4 regions of the Bradyrhizobium sp. UFLA05-153 genome follow, and region 1 is predicted to be linked to each of the others. Evidence: riboswitches for the same ligand, from Rfam matches in the RefSeq annotation. Region 1 holds a riboswitch; each other region holds the start of a gene.

Region 1 (4,216 bases):
AGCGCTCCTGCTCAGCATCGTCGAGATGCCCCTGGTCGCGGAAGAAGATAACCTTGTGCTCCAGCAGCAGCTCATTGATCGCGGCGATCGTCTGGTCCGGCAAGTCGCCCGACAGCTTGACGTTTCGGATCTCTGCACCGATGCGCGCTGCGCGTTTGACGATGTCGGCGCGAGGAATGATGCTATCCGACGATACGGCTGCATCCATAGTGACACTCTCCAATTTGCGGTTTGTTCGCCAGCCCACGCAAGTCATCCGCGACAGGAGCCGAAAATTGCGGACCACATCGCGGGGATCCGTCATAATCCGCGGCGACAACCCTTTTTGTGCTCCTCAGGCGACCTCGTAAAATTGACCGGATCTGTCAATTCGATCAATTCCTAGCATTGGTAGTTGACCGGCCCAAAATGCCTTGCACTTTGCTGGGACGTTGATGCAGATGTTGCAATTCGGCGCCGACGAACAAGAAAACCGTCCGCGTTGGAGTCGACAACGACGCCCCTCAAGGTCTTGTTGGTCGAGATCGATTTTGATTCGTACTATTCGATCAATGTGGCTATCCGCAGCGGCGGAGGTCGACACCAAAGGCCTAATGGACCACTATACGGTGCAATCGCACGTCACAGTGTTACGCCCGAAATCGTCGAGCAGATCCTGCCGCGTAGAGCTTTGCACGACGATTGCTACGGACAGATGCGAAGGGCTCGATGCTTTCTTCGTTAAGACAGTCTCGGCCCGCGCAGCAAAGGTAATCCGCAGAGGTTGACGTTACGCCTCTGGTGCAGATAATCGAAGTCGTCGAGGTTCTCCAGATCTCCTTTGATCTGGAGCTAAGAGGGAAGCCGGTGCGTCCTCGATCCGTTCAGGATTGAAGCAATGCCGGCGCTGCCCCCGCAACTGTAAGCGGCGAGCCGCATCCACACGTGTCACTGAAGCAGGCGCTTCGGGAAGGCCGGATGCAGGCGATGACTCGCGAGCCAGGAGACCTGCCCCGACAACATAATCGACCACGGGCGGGGTGTCCGGTGGTACGCCGAGCAGCAGGGCGCTTTCGCGGCCCTTCTGCCTGCGTTTCCGCCATAGCCTTTGCTCCAACCACAATGGGGTTAAAGCTATGTCTCTTCCCTCACTTCCTGTCGCAACCCTCGGCATGCCACGTATCGGGCCACGCCGCGAACTCAAGCTGGCGCTCGAAAGCTACTGGGCGGGCAAGATCAGCGAGCGGCAGCTTCTTGAAGCTGCGGCCGGTCTTCGTGTCGCCAACTGGGCACGGCAGAATTCGCTTGGCGTCACAGTTATCCCATCCAATGACTTCTCACTCTATGACCAGGTTCTCGACACGAGCGTGATGGTCGGTGCGATTCCTGAAGCGTACGGTTGGGAGGGCGGTCCGGTCTCGCTGAAGACCTATTTCGCCATGGCACGGGGCTCGCAAGACCAGGAGCACGACGGTCAAGCCCATCATGGCCATGGCGCCGCTGCACAGGAAATGACCAAGTGGTTCGATACCAATTACCACTACATGGTGCCCGAATTCCATAAAGGTCAGACTTTCAGGCTTTCCTCCCGCAAGCCGATCGAGGAATATGAGGAGGCGAGAGCCCTTGGCTATCAAACGCGCCCTGTCCTGATCGGACCAGTCACCTTCCTTAAGCTCGGCAAGAGCGCCGACTTGGCGTTTGATCCGATTTCGCTGCTCGATAGCCTCGTTCCGGTCTATGTCGAGGTCCTCCAAGAACTGGCGAAACGTGGAGCCGAGTGGGTCCAGCTTGACGACCCCTGCTTGGTGCTTGATCTGGACGAGACCACACGAAGCGCGCTGCAGCGCGTCTATCGGCGTTTCGCCAAGGAGGTGCCCGGCATCAAGATCATGCTTGCCACTTATTTCGGTGCAATTGGCGACAATCTGGCGACTGCTCTGGGGCTGCCAGTGGCCGGATTGCACGTCGATCTTGTCCGCGCTCCCCAACAATTGAGCCGGATTGAACTCGGCGCCCGCGCGGACCTCGTGATTTCGCTCGGCATCATCGATGGCCGCAACGTGTGGCGTTCCGACCTGTCGGCACTTGTGGAGCGGTTCAAGCCCGTCATTGCGACGTTCGGCAAGGATCGCGTGCAGCTGGCGCCTTCCTGCTCACTCCTGCATGTCCCAATCGACCTTGAGCTAGAGACCGATCTCGATACTGACGTAAAGAGCTGGCTTGCCTTCTCGGTTCAGAAGATTGGCGAGCTCGCAACGTTGGCGAAAGCGCTCGCGGCCGACGGAAAGGTCGTTGCCGCCGCGTTTGCCGAATCAGACTTTGCGGCGACGGCCCGCCGAGCTTCCCCGAAGATCCATGACACGGCCGTTGCCCAGCGTACGGCGGCGATTGATGCGGTTATGCGCCGCCGCAATAGCGCTTTTGAGAGCCGGGCCGAGGTTCAGCGCAAGCGTTTCGGCCTGCCGCTCTTCCCCACGACCACGATCGGGTCGTTCCCGCAGACGGCCGAAGTCCGCACTGCTCGCGCCGCGCGTGCCAAGGGAAAGTTAACAGACGCGCAATATGAACAATTCCTGAGGGATGAAACGGCTCGCGCCGTCCGATGGCAGGAAGACATCGGGCTCGACGTGCTCGTACACGGCGAGTTCGAGCGCAACGATATGGTCCAGTATTTCGCTGAGCAGCTCTCCGGGTTCGTATTCACTAAGCACGGCTGGGTGCAATCTTATGGCTCCCGTTACGTTCGCCCTCCGATCTTATTCGGCGATGTCTCCCGGCCGAAGCCGATGACCGTCGAATGGTGGAGCTACGCGCAATCGCTGACCAGAAAGCCTATGAAGGCCATGCTTACGGGGCCGGTGACAATCCTGACTTGGTCGTTCGTCCGTGACGACATTCCACGCAGCGAGGCCTGCCGTCAGATCGCGCTCGCGATCCGTGACGAGGTCGCCGACCTCGAAAAGTCGGGCGCAACCATGATCCAAATCGATGAGGCAGCGCTACGCGAAGGTTTGCCGCTCCGTCGATCCGACTGGAAGGCTTATCTCGACTGGGCAGTCGAGAGCTTCCGCATCTGCTCCTCTGGTGTTGCCGATGCAACGCAGATCCATACCCATATGTGCTATTCGGAGTTCAATGCCATCATTGATGGAATCGCCGCGATGGACGCAGATGTCATCTCGATCGAAACGTCCCGTTCTAAGATGGAACTGCTCGATGCATTCACTGCCTTCAAATACCCGAACGACATCGGCCCCGGCGTCTATGACATCCACTCGCCGCGCGTGCCCGAAGCCACTGAGATGAAGGATCTCATCGCGCTGGCCCGCCAACGGCTGTCGGACTCACAGCTCTGGATCAATCCGGATTGCGGCCTGAAGACGCGCCAATGGGAGGAAGTCCGTCCGGCGCTCATCAACATGGTTGCAGCGGCCCGCGAACTACGCAGGGCGGGCTGACGCCAGCGTGGCCTTGCGCCCGCAACAGCTCCTGCAGCAGCTTCTCCGGCGGGATCGACGGCGAACCAATCGACGAATTGAGCGCGGCACACTCGCGCTCAAGCGTCGAACGCGTCTCGTTCACCATCGTCCCGTTGCTCGCAGCAGATGATCACGTCGCCCTCGCCTAGCTCTTACCGTATCGCCGGGTATGAGTGAATACTTCCGTGGCCATCGACGAAGACGGGCTTTTTCTTGCTAGGCGGCGATCAACGGAGGTTAGTCCGCTAGCACGAACAATCATAGATCAGATTGTATATTCACTAAAACGTCGCCGGCCACGATTTCGGGGTCTCCAAGCTCAAGGTCATGCAGGCTCGCTTGAACAAATTCCAACACCTTGTGATTGGCCGCAATGGCGCTTTCGCGATCCTCGAAGATCATCACAGCGACACAGATGCCTTCGCCTGCATCCAACACGTAGTAAGATCTGAAACCATGCGCTTCTCTTAGAATCTGACCGATGCCGCTTTTGGCGCGGCGAGCAGCATCCGCAATCGAACGAACTTTGAGGTACTTGCGAATGACCATGTACATCGAAGTGCCTCGAATTTCAGTTCCACCTCACGCATCAAAGCTCATCGAGCCGCACTTGGACTAGGTCCTACTCCGAAGTGGCCACACCGCCCGCCAAAAAGCCTTGCGCGGGGGATTGTTAGTGAGCGACTGAGAGTGAGCCGACCCGCCTCGTTGCCGCACATGATGGCCCAGAGCTGCGGACAGCTCAACCAAAACCA
Region 2 (4,216 bases), on a different contig from region 1:
GCTGCTGATCTGGGGCGATCCCTCGCTCTATGACTCCTCTTTGCGGATCGCGCGACGGCTTGATCCTTTGCCCGCGATCGAAGTCATCCCCGGCATCACCTCGATCCAGGCGCTGTGCGCGGCGCATGCGCTGCCGCTGAACGATATCGGCGAGCCTTTTCTGGTCACGACAGGGCGGCGACTGCGCGAAGGCGGCTGGCCTGACGGCACCGGCACCGTGGTGGTGATGCTAGACGGCGCCACGGCATTTCAGTCGCTCGATCCGCAAGGCCTGCAGATCTGGTGGGGCGCCTATCTCGGCATGCCCGATCAGATCGTCATGTCGGGTGCATTGGCCGAGATCGGTCCCCGCATCGTCGCGGCACGGCAGGAGGCGCGCGAACGGCACGGCTGGATCATGGACAGCTACATTCTCAAACGCAGAGCGTGACGCGACCGCGGTCGCGTGAACGGAGGCAGGACGACATGCTCCCCAATTGGGTCTACGAGAAATGCCCTGATATCTCGACCGCGCATCGCGAGGCGGCGATGGCGCGGCAGGCGCAACTGACCAAGCCGACCGGCGCGCTCGGACGGCTCGAGCAGGTCGCGATCGACCTCGCGGGCCTGCAGGAAACGGAGCAGCCGAGGGCCGCTCGCGTGCCGATCATCGTGTTTGCCGGCGATCACGGCATCGTCGACCAGGGTGTCTCCGCCTATCCGCAGGAAGTCACGATCGCGATGATGTCGAACTTCGCCGCGGGCGGCGCTGCGATCTCGGTGCTGGCGCGCGAACTGGGCTCAAGTCTCGAGGTCGTCGATGCCGGCTCGCTGGCGCAGTCGGAAGTCGCGGGGATCGTCGCGGACAAGCCGCGCTGCGGCACCCGCGATTTCAGCGTGGAAGCTGCGCTGGAGCCGGCGGAGCTCGCGTTTGCGTTTGAATGCGGACAGCGCGCGGTGGCGCGTGCGGCGGCGAAGCAGCCAGACCTTCTGATCCTCGGCGAGATGGGTATCGGCAACACCACGACATCGGCGGCGATCGCAGCGAGCCTGCTTGGCGTGAGCGCCGACGAAATCGCGGGCAGCGGCACCGGTGTCGATGCGGCAGGGCGTGCACGCAAGGCGCGCGTGATCGACGCTGCGCTTGCGCGGCATGGCCTGACGAAGGCGAGTGCATCGCCGGAGCAAGTGCTCCGCACGGTCGGCGGCCTCGAAATTGCGGCGATCTGCGGCGCCATCATCGCGGCCGCGCAGCGGCGCGTTCCAACCTTGATCGACGGCTTCATCGTCTCAGTCGCTGCGCTGGCGGCCGCGCGGCTTAATCCGTCATGTCAGCCGTTCCTGCTGCCGTCGCATCAGTCGGCAGAGCAGGGGCATCGCCTCGTGCTTCGTGCGCTGAACGTTCAGCCGCTGGTTAGCCTTGATCTCAGGCTCGGGGAGGGATCGGGCGCGGCGATCGCGCTGCCGCTGGTGCGGCTCGCCTGCGCCCTGCACAATGGCATGGCAACGTTCGCGCTGGCCAATGTTCCGGATCGTCCGGCCTAATAGGGCTCAAGCGATCGACTGGTTGACCGAGACGACGCGCCAGCCGTTCGCCAGCCGGTCGATGCGGGTGAGCGAGAGCGGATCAATCGCAAAGCGCAAGGCCGCTTGTGGGGCGAGGTCGAGCGCGATGCACAGCGCGGCGCGGATCGTGCCGGAATGGACGATGAGGATTGCTGATCCTCTTTCGATGCGGTGGAGGCCTTCGCGGGTTCTGGCGATTTGATCTTCAAAGCTTTCGCCGCCAGGGGGCTTTGAGCCCGCCGGGTCGGCCCAGAATCTTGCATAGGCGTCGCCGCCCGCAGCGGCGAGTTCATCGTGACGTCGTCCGGTCCATTCGCCAAAATCCTGCTCGCTGAAGGCGGGCACGAGGATCGGATCAAGCCCGAGTGCGCGTGCCGTGTCGACGGTTCGTCGTGCCGGGCTCGCATAGCTCGCGGCCCTCTCCGGCAAACACCGCCGCAGCGCGTCGAGGCGCGTCCGGTCGCTGAAATCGGCCGGCGCATCCATGGCGTGGATCGTCCCCGCAACGCCATCGACGACCGCATGCCGTACCAGCCAGAGGAAGGTGTCTCCTTCCATTCAACGTCTCCAAGATGTTTCCACTGCTGCGACAAGAACGCCATACCTCTTCACATTGACTCCGTCCCGGACTTAATCCTAGATGCTCGTGACGGTTTCCCCATCGGGGATGAAAAGGGAACGCGGTGCGGGGATTTTTCCCCTATGCCGCGGCTGCCCCCGCAACTGTAAGCGGAGAATCCTTCGTCACTAGCCACTGGGCTCTCGGTCCCGGGAAGGCGGCGAAGAGGTCACGACCCGCGAGCCAGGAGACCTGCCGTCAGCCGTGGTCACACGCGAAGATGTCGGTCGGGGAGTACAGACATTTGGCTTAGCCGGAGGCGAGAAACGCGCCGAAGGTTGAGACTTGGTTCGCTGTGACGTGCCACTGACGTCATACCGAGGCCCGAACCATGTCTTCCGCCCGTGCCGGCAAGCTGCGCGAATTTTTGCTCGCGTCCAGCATTCTTACGTCATTTGTCTTCGTTGATATCCCCACAGCCTTGGCGCAAGCGACCCGCGAACAATTGCCGCCGATCGAGGTTGCCCCGCATGGCGACCAGAACCGCAAACCGGTAACCAGCCGTGACGGGCAGGGCACCCGCCGTGCGGCACCGAAGAGAGCAGCAACCGCCGCGCCTGCACCGAAGCCTGTCGCACAAAACACAAGCCAGACGCCGCTCAACAGCAATGCAGTAGCCGTAAGCGCCTCGCGCCTGGGGCTGACCGTGCGCGAGGTGCCCGCGACCGTCGAGGTGATCTCGGCCGAGACGATCCGCGAGCAGGGCTACCGGACCGTCTCCGACGTCGCCCAGGGCGCGGTCGGCGTGACCGCCGGCGACAATCCGGCGGAGCCCTCGGCCTTCTCGATGCGCGGCTTCACCAACAGCCAGATCAATATCCTCTACAACGGCATCAAGATCGGCCCACAGAACATGACCTCGCGCGTCATGGATACGGCCAATCTCGAGGCCGTGGAATTCGTGAAAGGCCCAGCATCGGTCATGTCGGGCGAGGGTGCTGCCGGCGGCGCGGTCAATCTCGTGACCAAGCAGCCGCATACCGGCCCTGTCCGGAACGAAGCTGATTTCTCCTATGACTCCCTCAACTCGTTCCGCACCCATTACGGCTCCGGCGGCAGCACCAGCGTGCAGAGCCTCGACTACCGGTTCGACGTCAGCCGCTCCTCGCTCAACGGCTTTGCCGACGATACCGGCACCAAGACGCTCGACGTGTCGAGCCAGCTCAACCACCGCATCTCCGACAGCCTCAAGATCTGGGGCGCGGTCGAGTACAGGGAGGATCGCTCCAAGGCCTATTGGGGTGCGCCGCTGGTGCCCGTTGCCTTCGCTGGAGCCAACGCCACGACGGGTATCGTCTCCGGGACTTACAAGAATCTCGGGGCCGTAACCATCGACGACCGCACCTTCAATACCAACTACAACGTTCTCGACAACCGCAACGTGGCGCAAGAGGTTTGGCTGCGCGGCGGTTTTGAGCTGAAGCTGGCGCCTGACCTCACGCTGAAAAGCCAAGCCTATGGCTACGGCGCAGAGCGCACGTGGTTCAACAACGAGATTGAGGCGTTCGATTCCACGAACAACCAAGTCTATCGCGAGCGCTTCTACGTCGCGCACAGCCAGCGCCTCGTCGGCAATATCACCGACCTGATCTGGGATGCGAACATCGCAGGTTTCGACAATCGCCTAGTCACCACGTCGTCGTCGAGCTACCTCGACTTCGTCAGGCCCGGTGCCGCGAATTTCCCGAACGATTATGTCTCACTGGTCGATCCAAACCGCGGCTATTACGGTGATCTCACGACCAAGCAGCAGATCGCGCGTATCGATAACGAGGCGCTGTCGTTCGAAGACCGGCTGAAGCTGACGCGGACTTTCGCATTGATCGGCGGCCTGCGTGTCGAGCATATCGGGCTCGACCGCAACTCGACCGACAAGTTCGGCTTAGAGAACGCGGGCTTCCCGTTCACGAAGGACTGGGCGCCGGTGACGGGCCGCATCGGCTACACCTGGGAAGCCGTACCCGGCCTGACCTTCTATAGCCAGTACGCGACCGGCGCCGATGTCTCGGCCAACAACATCTTCCTGCTCGCGCCCACCCAGCCGCTCGACCT
Region 3 (4,216 bases), on a different contig from region 1:
TGACGTTCGAATTGCGCATGCCGCCTGCCACTATCTTCTTGCGGAGGCGATCCCAGTCAAGCGTCGAGGCGCGATCGATTTCGAGCCCGCCGCGCGAGTCGGCAACGAACTGGATAGAGTCGAGCGGCAAAATGCCCTTCGACCACAGCGAGCCCTCGAAGCTCGGATAGCGGCCGCGCTCGGTGGCGAGATCGGAGGATGCCTCGATGGCGTGGAAGGAGATCGCTTCCATGCTGATGTCGGCGAAAGCGACCGCCGCTTCGGACGCGATCGGGATACGCTGGACCTGAAGTGCCTCCTGGTAACCCATCAGGCCGAGGCCGACGGGACGGTGGCGCATGTTGGAGCGGCGCGCCTCCGGGATGGTGTAGAAGTTGATGTCGATGACGCTGTCGAGCATCCGCACCGCGGTCGTTACCGTCCGCTTCAGCTTGGCCCGATCAATGCCGCCCGTCCCGACATGGCTGAGCATGTTGACGGAGCCGAGATTGCAGACTGCGACCTCGTCCACCGACGTGTTGAGCGTAATCTCGGTGCAGAGGTTCGAGGAATGGATCACGCCTATGTGGCGCTGCGGCGAGCGCAGGTTGCAGGGGTCCTTGAAGGTGATCCAGGGATGGCCGGTCTCGAACAGCATGGTCAGCATGCGCCGCCAAAGGTCGGTCGCACGCACGGTCTTGAACACACGCATGCCACCGGCCTTCGCCTTGGCTTCATAGGCCTCATAGGCCGCCTTGAAGGACGTCCCATACAGATCGTGCAAATCGGGCGTCTCGTCCGGCGAGAACAGCGTCCACTCATCGTCGGCGTCGACGCGCTGCATGAACAGGTCCGGCACCCAGTTGGCGGTGTTCATGTCGTGGGTGCGGCGGCGGTCATCGCCTGTGTTCTTGCGCAGATCGAGGAATTCCTCGATATCGACGTGCCAGGTCTCCAGATAGGCGCAGACCGCGCCCTTGCGCTTGCCGCCCTGGTTGACGGCGATCGCGGTGTCGTTGGCCACCTTCAGGAACGGGATGATGCCCTGGCTTTCGCCGTTGGTGCCCTTGATGTGGGCTCCGAGGCCGCGCACAGGTGTCCAATCGTTGCCGAGGCCGCCGGAGTACTTTGCGAGCAGCGCATTGTCCTTGATCGACTTGAAGATGCCATCGAGGTCGTCCGATACGGTGGTGAGGAAGCAGGACGACAGCTGCGGGCGCACCGTGCCGGAATTGAACAGCGTCGGCGTCGAGGCCATGAAGTCGAACGACGACAAGAGATCGTAGAACTCGATCGCCTTGGCTTCGCGGTCGATCTCTCGAATTGCCAGGCCCATCGCCACGCGCATGAAGAAGGCCTGCGGCAGCTCGATTCGCTTGCCTTGCTGATGCAGGAAATAACGGTCGTAGAGCGTCTGAAGGCCGAGGAACTGGAAGTTCAGGTCTCGCTCAGGCTTCAGCGCCGCAGCGATGCGGCCGAGATCGAAACGGGCGAGTTCGGGATCGAGCAGTTCGGCTGCGATCCCGACCTTCACATAGGCCGGAAAGTATTCGGCATAGCGCGTCGCCATGTCGGCCTGCGAGGCCGACGTCGTAACGCCTTGGACATGCGACAGTACCTCGCCGCGGAGCTTGTCGAGTAGCAGGCGCGCGCTGACATAGGCATAACTGGGCTCCTGCTCGACCAGCGTGCGCGCGGCCATGATCGAGGCCAGCGCCAGCTCGTCCTGGCTGATGCCGTCGTAGAGATTGCGGGTGGTCTCGGCCAGCACGGGGGCTGCGGAGACGCCGTCGAGACCGGCGCAGGCCTCATTGATGATCAGCTCGAGCCGGCGCGTGTCCAGACCGACGCGCGAGCCATCCGGCAGCGTGACGTGAAGGGTCGATGCGGCGACGGGCTCCGGCTGCGCGGCCGCTTCCTCGGCGCGCTGGCGGGACCGTTCCTCGCGGTAGAGCACGTAGGCCCGGGCGACCTTGTGGTGCTCGCTGCGCATCAAGGCGAGTTCGACCTGATCCTGCACGTCCTCGATATGAAAGGTGCGCCCCTCACCTGCGCGGCGCATCAGGGCTGCTACGACTTCGGCCGTCAATTGCTCAACGCTCTCGTGAACGCGGCGCGAAGCAACCGCAGTGCTGCCCTCTACCGCGAGGAAAGCCTTGGTCATCGCGACCGCGATCTTGGCGGAATCGAACGGCGAGACCTTCCCGTTGCGGCGAATGATCTGCATGGCCGGCTCGCTGGAAGCAGCCGCAAGTGACTGTGGACGCAACTGGATGATGGGTGCGGAAGCGGTGTCCGCGTCGTGCAGGTTCAGTGACATCAAAGGGCCCCGTGATGCGCGCGTTGTGTTTGGACGGGGCGATAAGGAAGGACGCTGCCGGAACGCCGGCAGATGCGTTGCCGGACGATGCGTGCAAGCGACCGCCGGGACACCCCGCCCGTGGACGTTCAGATCGTCACGGCAGGTCTCCTGGCTCGCAGGTCGTTGCTTGCTTCCTGTCTTCCCGGCGCAGGCGCACCAGTGACGTTGTCCGGAAGCAGCTCGCTGCTGACAGTTGCGGGGGCAGCGCCGGAATTCCGCACCAAAGGCGCAGTTCACCGGCTTCCCTCTTAGCCACTACATCTTGCGGACGCAGTAGGACCGTGACCCCCATATATGGAGATATTCGAGGCAAGCTGTCAATGATTGATTTCATGGGGCGCACGCGGACGGCCCATCCCCCATCAGTTATCGAGTATTGACGAACTCAAGAACGCTTCTGATCGTCGCCACCATAGTCAATTCGCACAGCCGGCTAATGCTCTCAATCCTTGCTCATAGCGAGAAAGCTTTTTACGCGCGTCGAGGCTTCTCTCGGCGCCGGCTCTCGCAGCTTGCTTCATCCCCTTCAGCAAATTCCGATCGAGCGCAAGCTTTTCAATTCTGTTGGCAAATTCGCAAATCTGTCGCGGCTGGCAAAGAAAGCCGTTTACGCCATCCTGTATAAGCTCACGGTAGTCCACCAATGGCGGAAGCAATAACCGGAACCCCGAGCGCGAGCACCTCTAGCACGACGACCGGTCGACCATCGAGCCGCGAAGGCAGCACCAGCACATCGTATGATCCAATCCATGGACGGACAGACTTCCCCAATCGTCCTTTTCTGCAAAGGGCACGAGGCGTACGCGCACCATGCACTTCCAAGCAGCTTCATCTCTGTCCTACGCCAGTGCTCTTGCGGACGATCGCAAAATCGTACCTGGCACCAAGTGAGGTGGGGCGTTCGGATCTCGGCAATCGGCTCGAGATTGTCCCAGACTTCTGAGGTCGCCCCTATATAGCCTGTGGATCAGGTCGAGATTCCAGTTTTTGAAATTCGATTTCAGTTGCACACGCACGAATGGTTTTGTTGCGTTTGTAGCCGATGGCCCATCTTTGGCCGTTCACCGCGGGCCGCCTAGACATCCCAAATCAAACCAAACGGGGCGTCAACCGAAAAAGGGCCGTCTCGTCATTGTTGCTTTAGCCATGACACCTGCGCCTGCTTCGATGATTGCGTGCAATACTCTGCGATCCGGTCAACTGACCGCGCTAACATTGATCCAAGCGACAGCAACACGTCAGCCATCAATGGATAAACTCAAGCGCACCTGTAAAGAGTTCGACATGCAACATCAGCAGCCGCCCACTAATCCGATTTGCCCTGACGATAGGCACCCAAGGGTTCCACCTAGGAATCTTGGTTGGGAGAGCAGCAAGATAGAAGAACTTCCTGCGGGGACCAAGTTCAACCATGCTAATAGGGATGGAGTGTGGGGCGGCGCGGGGCAAAGCGGGCATTCGGGCAAAGCTATTTGGATGGCCTCAGAGAATGATGTGAACGCTGCACACGGCTATGCTGGTAGTTCTGGGCGGTACTTCATTGTCGAGGCGCAAGAGCCACTCAAATTGGCGGTCATGGACGAGTGGTATGATCAAGTTGAACCTGACGAACTGAGCGCATGGGCTGCGATGGCGCAGAAGCATGGCTTGGACGGAGTGAAAACGGAATATAAGAGCTCCTACGAGGTCGTTTTGTTTGACACAAGTAAGCTTAGACGTTTGGGTGAACGTCTTCTGGGCCTTCCCGCCGAGGTAGGCGCTGTGGTCCTCCCCGAAAAGGAGCACGATCCGGAAGAGACTTGGCGGGAGATGGAAGTCTCGACGTTCTCAACTGCTGAGGATTCGAGATCGCGCTCAAGTATCAGTGGTCTGTGG
Region 4 (4,216 bases), on a different contig from region 1:
TTGCGACAGGGTCCGCTCGATATAGGTGTCGACCGACAGCGGATGACGCAGCTCGGCCAGATTGGCGAGCCGCAGCGACGGCAGGTTTTCGCGGCCACGCCGCCAGCCAGCCGCGAACGCGGCGAGATCCGAGTCCGAGAACGAGAGCACCACGAGATCGGCCGGATCCTGGCCGATGTCCCTTGGCGTCGCGGTCTCCTCGAGACCGTGGCTCTCGCGGAAGACGACGTGCATCAGATGCCAAGCCCTGAAATGCCAAGCCCTGAAATGCCAAGTCCTGCCTTGATCGCGGCCTCGTCGATATCGCCATGCTCGCCGATCACGACCAGCTTGGATTGCCGGGGACGCACGCCCCAGGGCTGATCGAACTGGTGCCGCACCCGCTCGCCGACCGATTGCAGCAACAGCCGCATCGGCTTGCCCTTGACCGCGATATAGCCTTTTGCGCGCAGCACGTTCTGCTCACGCGCCAGCCGCTGCACCGAGGCGATCAGCGCCTCGACGTCGACGACCTCAGGCAGATCGATCACGACGGAGTTGAAATCGTTGTGTTCGTGCTCGTCCTCGCCATCGTGATGGGATGGGCGCGCGGCGAGGTCATCTTCGGCCGCGGCTTCCAGGCCGAGGATCACGCGCAGATCGACCGCGCCGTCGACCACGGGGAGCATCGGCACCGGACGCGGCATCTCGGCGGATATCACCGCCTTCGCCGCTTCGAGCCCTTCCGCGCCCGCAAGGTCAGCCTTGGTGAGCAGCACGATGTCGGCGCAGGCGATCTGGTCCTCGAACACCTCCGACAGCGGCGTCTCGTGATCGAGATTCGCGTCGGCCGCACGCTGTGCCTCAACAGCATCCGGGTCCGGCGCGAAGCGGCCGGCCGCGACCGCCTCGGCATCCGCCAGCGCGATCACGCCATCGACCGTGATCCGCGAGCGGATCTCCGGCCAGTCGAACGCTTTCAGCAGCGGCTTCGGCAGGGCCAGCCCCGACGTTTCGATCAGGATGTGGTCCGGCCTCACCCGGCGCGCGAGCAGTTGCTCCATCGCCGGAATGAAATCGTCGGCCACGGTGCAGCAGATGCAGCCATTGGCGAGCTCGACGATGTTCTCCTCCGGACAATTGGCATCCGCGCAGGATTTCAGGATCTCGCCGTCGACGCCTTCACTGCCGAACTCGTTGACGAGCACCGCGAGCTTTTTGCCGTTGGCATTGGTGATCAGATGCTGGATCAGCGTCGTCTTGCCTGATCCCAGAAAGCCCGTGACGACCGTGACCGGAACTTTTGCGAGCGTGTTCATTCGGCGGCCTCCGGCACGACGGCGATGGGGGGAATGCGGGCAAGCGATTGCTTGCGAAAGATTTCGGGACGGCTGCGCCATGGCACGATGCCGTCGGGCGCAGCGGCGTAAGCCGAAGCGCCTGCGATCACGTCGCTCGCATTGGCATCCGACAGGCGGCCATAGACATAGGACCATCGACCGGGCGCGCTGAGCGCCACCGAACAGCCCTGGCTACAGGCCGACAGGCATTCGACGGGAACCAGGTTGACGCCCGCGGGTACGCCGGCGTCCAGGATCGCGGCATGAAGCCGCGCGCCGGGCGTGGTTTCGCCTTCGCCCAGCGTCTGGCCGGCGCGGCAGGTGATGCAAACGTGAAGTGTGACGGCCATCGCCCCTTCCAGGATATCTGCGGGAGGCGATGAGGCGCACGAACCGCTCGATGAGAGGGTCCGCTTCCCCGTCGCGGAACACCCCGTCCGCCGGTCCAAAACATTCGCGCTGGCAGGTCTCCCGGCTTGCGGAGCAGGGTTTTATCCCTTCGATCCCCGCCTTCCCGATCCCATGGGATCAGTGGCTTCGGGCATCTCTCCGGTCACGGTCGCGGGGGCGGCTGCTTTTCGAACACGAATCTTGCCGATTCGAGCCCTATCGCATTCCCTCTTCGCCTGTCGTAGGACAGGAACCAACGCCGGCCCACCATTTGCCCATGGCCGCCACTTGTCAAGCCGAAGGACCATTTCAGATGACGCCTGAACCGGATACCCCAGCGGTGGAGCAAACCGATGCCCGGCACGCCGCGAAAATGGCGAAGAAGAAGGTCGCCCGCGACAAGATCATGGCGACCAAGAGCGGCGAAAAGGGGCTGATCATCGTCCATACCGGCGCGGGCAAGGGCAAATCGTCCTCCGCCTTCGGCATGATCGTTCGCTGTGTCGCGCACGGCATGCCTTGCGCGGTGGTCCAGTTCATCAAGGGCGCCTGGGATACCGGCGAGCGGCGCCTGCTCACCGGGCATTTCGGCGATCTCTGCCAGTTCCATGCGATGGGCGAAGGCTTTACCTGGGAGACGCAGGATCGCGCCCGCGACATCGCAGCCGCGCGCGCCGGCTGGGAGAAGGCCAAGGAGCTGATCTCCGATGAACGCCTGCGCATGGTGGTGCTCGACGAGATCAACATCGCGCTGCGCTACGACTATCTCGACATCGGCGAGGTCGTCGACTTCCTGAAAACGCAGAAGCCGCCGCTGACGCATGTCGTCCTCACCGGGCGCAACGCCAAGGACGAGCTGATCGAGATCGCCGACCTCGTCACCGAGATGACGCTGGTGAAACATCCGTTCCGCTCCGGCATCAAGGCGCAAGCCGGCGTCGAGTTCTGAGACGTCGATGGCGCGCGCATTGATGATCCAGGGAGCGGGCTCGGACGTCGGCAAGTCGCTCGTCGTTGCGGGCCTTGCGCGTGCCGCAAAGCGCCGGGGCCTGCGCGTGCTCCCCTTCAAGCCGCAGAACATGTCGAACAATGCGGCCGTCACCGTCGACGGCGGCGAAATCGGCCGCGCGCAGGCGTTCCAGGCACTCGCCGCCGGCGTCGAGCCGCACACCGACATGAATCCCGTGCTGCTCAAGCCCGAGACCGATGTCGGCGCGCAAATCATCGTGCAGGGCAAGCGCATCGCGACGGCACGCGCCCGCGACTACGCGGCGATGAAACCTTCGCTGATGGGTGCCGTGCTCGAGAGTTTCGAACGGCTGAAGGCGCGGGCCGATCTCGTTCTGGTCGAAGGCGCCGGCAGCCCGGCCGAGGTCAATTTGCGCAAGGCCGACATCGCCAATATGGGCTTCGCCCGCAAGGCCGATGTCCCGGTCGTGCTGATTGGCGACATCGATCGCGGCGGCGTCATCGCGCAGCTCGTCGGCATCAAGACCGTGATCGATCCTCACGATGCCGCGATGATCTGCGGGTTTGTCATCAACAAGTTCCGCGGCGATCCCACGCTGTTCGACGATGGCTATCGGCTGATCGAAACCAAGACATCCTGGCGCGGTTTTGGTGTGCTGCCCTGGTTCGCGCGCGCCGGCGAATTGCCGGCCGAGGATGCACTGGGATTGGGCGACGCGCGAAAGCCCGGTCAGTGCAAGATCGCGTTCCTGGCGCTGTCGCGGATCGCCAATTTCGACGATCTCGACCCGCTCAAGCTCGAGCCCAATGTCGACCTCGTGATGGTCCGCCCGGGCGAAGCGATCCCCGGCGACGCACAGCTCGTCATCGTGCCCGGCTCGAAATCGACGCGGGGCGACCTCGCGTTCTTGCGTGCGCAAGGCTGGGACATCGATCTCCTCGCACATCACCGCCGCGGCGGTCACGTGCTCGGTGTGTGCGGCGGCTACCAGATGCTCGGGCGCAGCGTGGATGATCCTGATGGCATCGAGGGCGCGGCCGGAGAGACGGCCGGCCTCGGCCTTCTGGATGTGACCACCGTGATGTCGCCGCAGAAGACGCTCACCCGCGTCGTTGCACGACATGCGGCGACGAGCGCGCCGATCGACGCGTATGAAATCCACATCGGCCGCACCGATGGGCCGGATCGCGCGCGCCCCTTCGCCATGCTTGATGGCGCACCGGAAGGAGCGATTTCCGGCGATGGGCGTGTGCACGGCAGCTATCTGCATGGCCTGTTCACGTCGGATCATTTTCGCAAAGCGTTCCTTGCGCAGCTCGACATTCCCTCAGCCGATCAACCCTATCAGGCACGGGTCGAGAGCGCGCTCGACGCGCTCGCCGATCACATCGAGACGCATCTTGATATCGAAGGCCTGCTCGCGCTGGCGCGCTGAGCGTCAGCCCGCGAGCGCGGCGACGAGGCGCGACCATTCCGCCTCATCACCCGGCAGCCCCAGACGCAACCATCCCGGCTGCTGGCTGAAGACGCGCGACCA

The links. A riboswitch is a leader RNA that binds a small molecule or an ion and turns the genes downstream of it on or off. The one in region 1 is predicted to bind cobalamin.
Region 2: it holds a riboswitch for cobalamin, as region 1 does, so the genes downstream of both, Q2941_RS00950 (TonB-dependent receptor) here and metE (5-methyltetrahydropteroyltriglutamate--homocysteine S-methyltransferase) in region 1, are expected to answer to the same signal.
Region 3: it holds a riboswitch for cobalamin, as region 1 does, so the genes downstream of both, Q2941_RS11410 (ribonucleoside-diphosphate reductase subunit alpha) here and metE (5-methyltetrahydropteroyltriglutamate--homocysteine S-methyltransferase) in region 1, are expected to answer to the same signal.
Region 4: it holds a riboswitch for cobalamin, as region 1 does, so the genes downstream of both, Q2941_RS00865 (DUF1636 family protein) here and metE (5-methyltetrahydropteroyltriglutamate--homocysteine S-methyltransferase) in region 1, are expected to answer to the same signal.

What each region holds. Positions count from the first base shown of each region.
Region 1 covers NZ_JBBIAM010000238.1:324-4,539, forward strand. The annotation lists partial or broken gene Q2941_RS50390 (TauD/TfdA dioxygenase family protein) at 1-208, opposite strand, end outside; cobalamin riboswitch at 786-1,009, shown strand; gene metE (5-methyltetrahydropteroyltriglutamate--homocysteine S-methyltransferase) at 1,116-3,440, shown strand; gene Q2941_RS50400 (hypothetical protein) at 3,720-4,016, opposite strand.
Region 2 covers NZ_JBBIAM010000001.1:199,970-204,185, forward strand. The annotation lists gene cobF (precorrin-6A synthase (deacetylating)) at 1-430, shown strand, start outside; gene cobT (nicotinate-nucleotide--dimethylbenzimidazole phosphoribosyltransferase) at 466-1,524, shown strand; gene Q2941_RS00945 (histidine phosphatase family protein) at 1,531-2,103, opposite strand; cobalamin riboswitch at 2,179-2,378, shown strand; gene Q2941_RS00950 (TonB-dependent receptor) at 2,496-4,216, shown strand, end outside.
Region 3 covers NZ_JBBIAM010000014.1:121,926-126,141, forward strand. The annotation lists gene Q2941_RS11410 (ribonucleoside-diphosphate reductase subunit alpha) at 1-2,299, opposite strand, end outside; cobalamin riboswitch at 2,423-2,640, opposite strand; gene Q2941_RS11415 (glycosyltransferase) at 2,969-3,157, opposite strand; gene Q2941_RS11420 (hypothetical protein) at 3,329-4,216, shown strand, end outside.
Region 4 covers NZ_JBBIAM010000001.1:183,059-187,274, reverse strand. The annotation lists gene cobN (cobaltochelatase subunit CobN) at 1-234, opposite strand, end outside; gene cobW (cobalamin biosynthesis protein CobW) at 234-1,298, opposite strand; gene Q2941_RS00865 (DUF1636 family protein) at 1,295-1,669, opposite strand; cobalamin riboswitch at 1,764-1,982, opposite strand; gene cobO (cob(I)yrinic acid a,c-diamide adenosyltransferase) at 2,023-2,658, shown strand; gene Q2941_RS00855 (cobyric acid synthase) at 2,666-4,114, shown strand; gene cobD (threonine-phosphate decarboxylase CobD) at 4,118-4,216, opposite strand, start outside.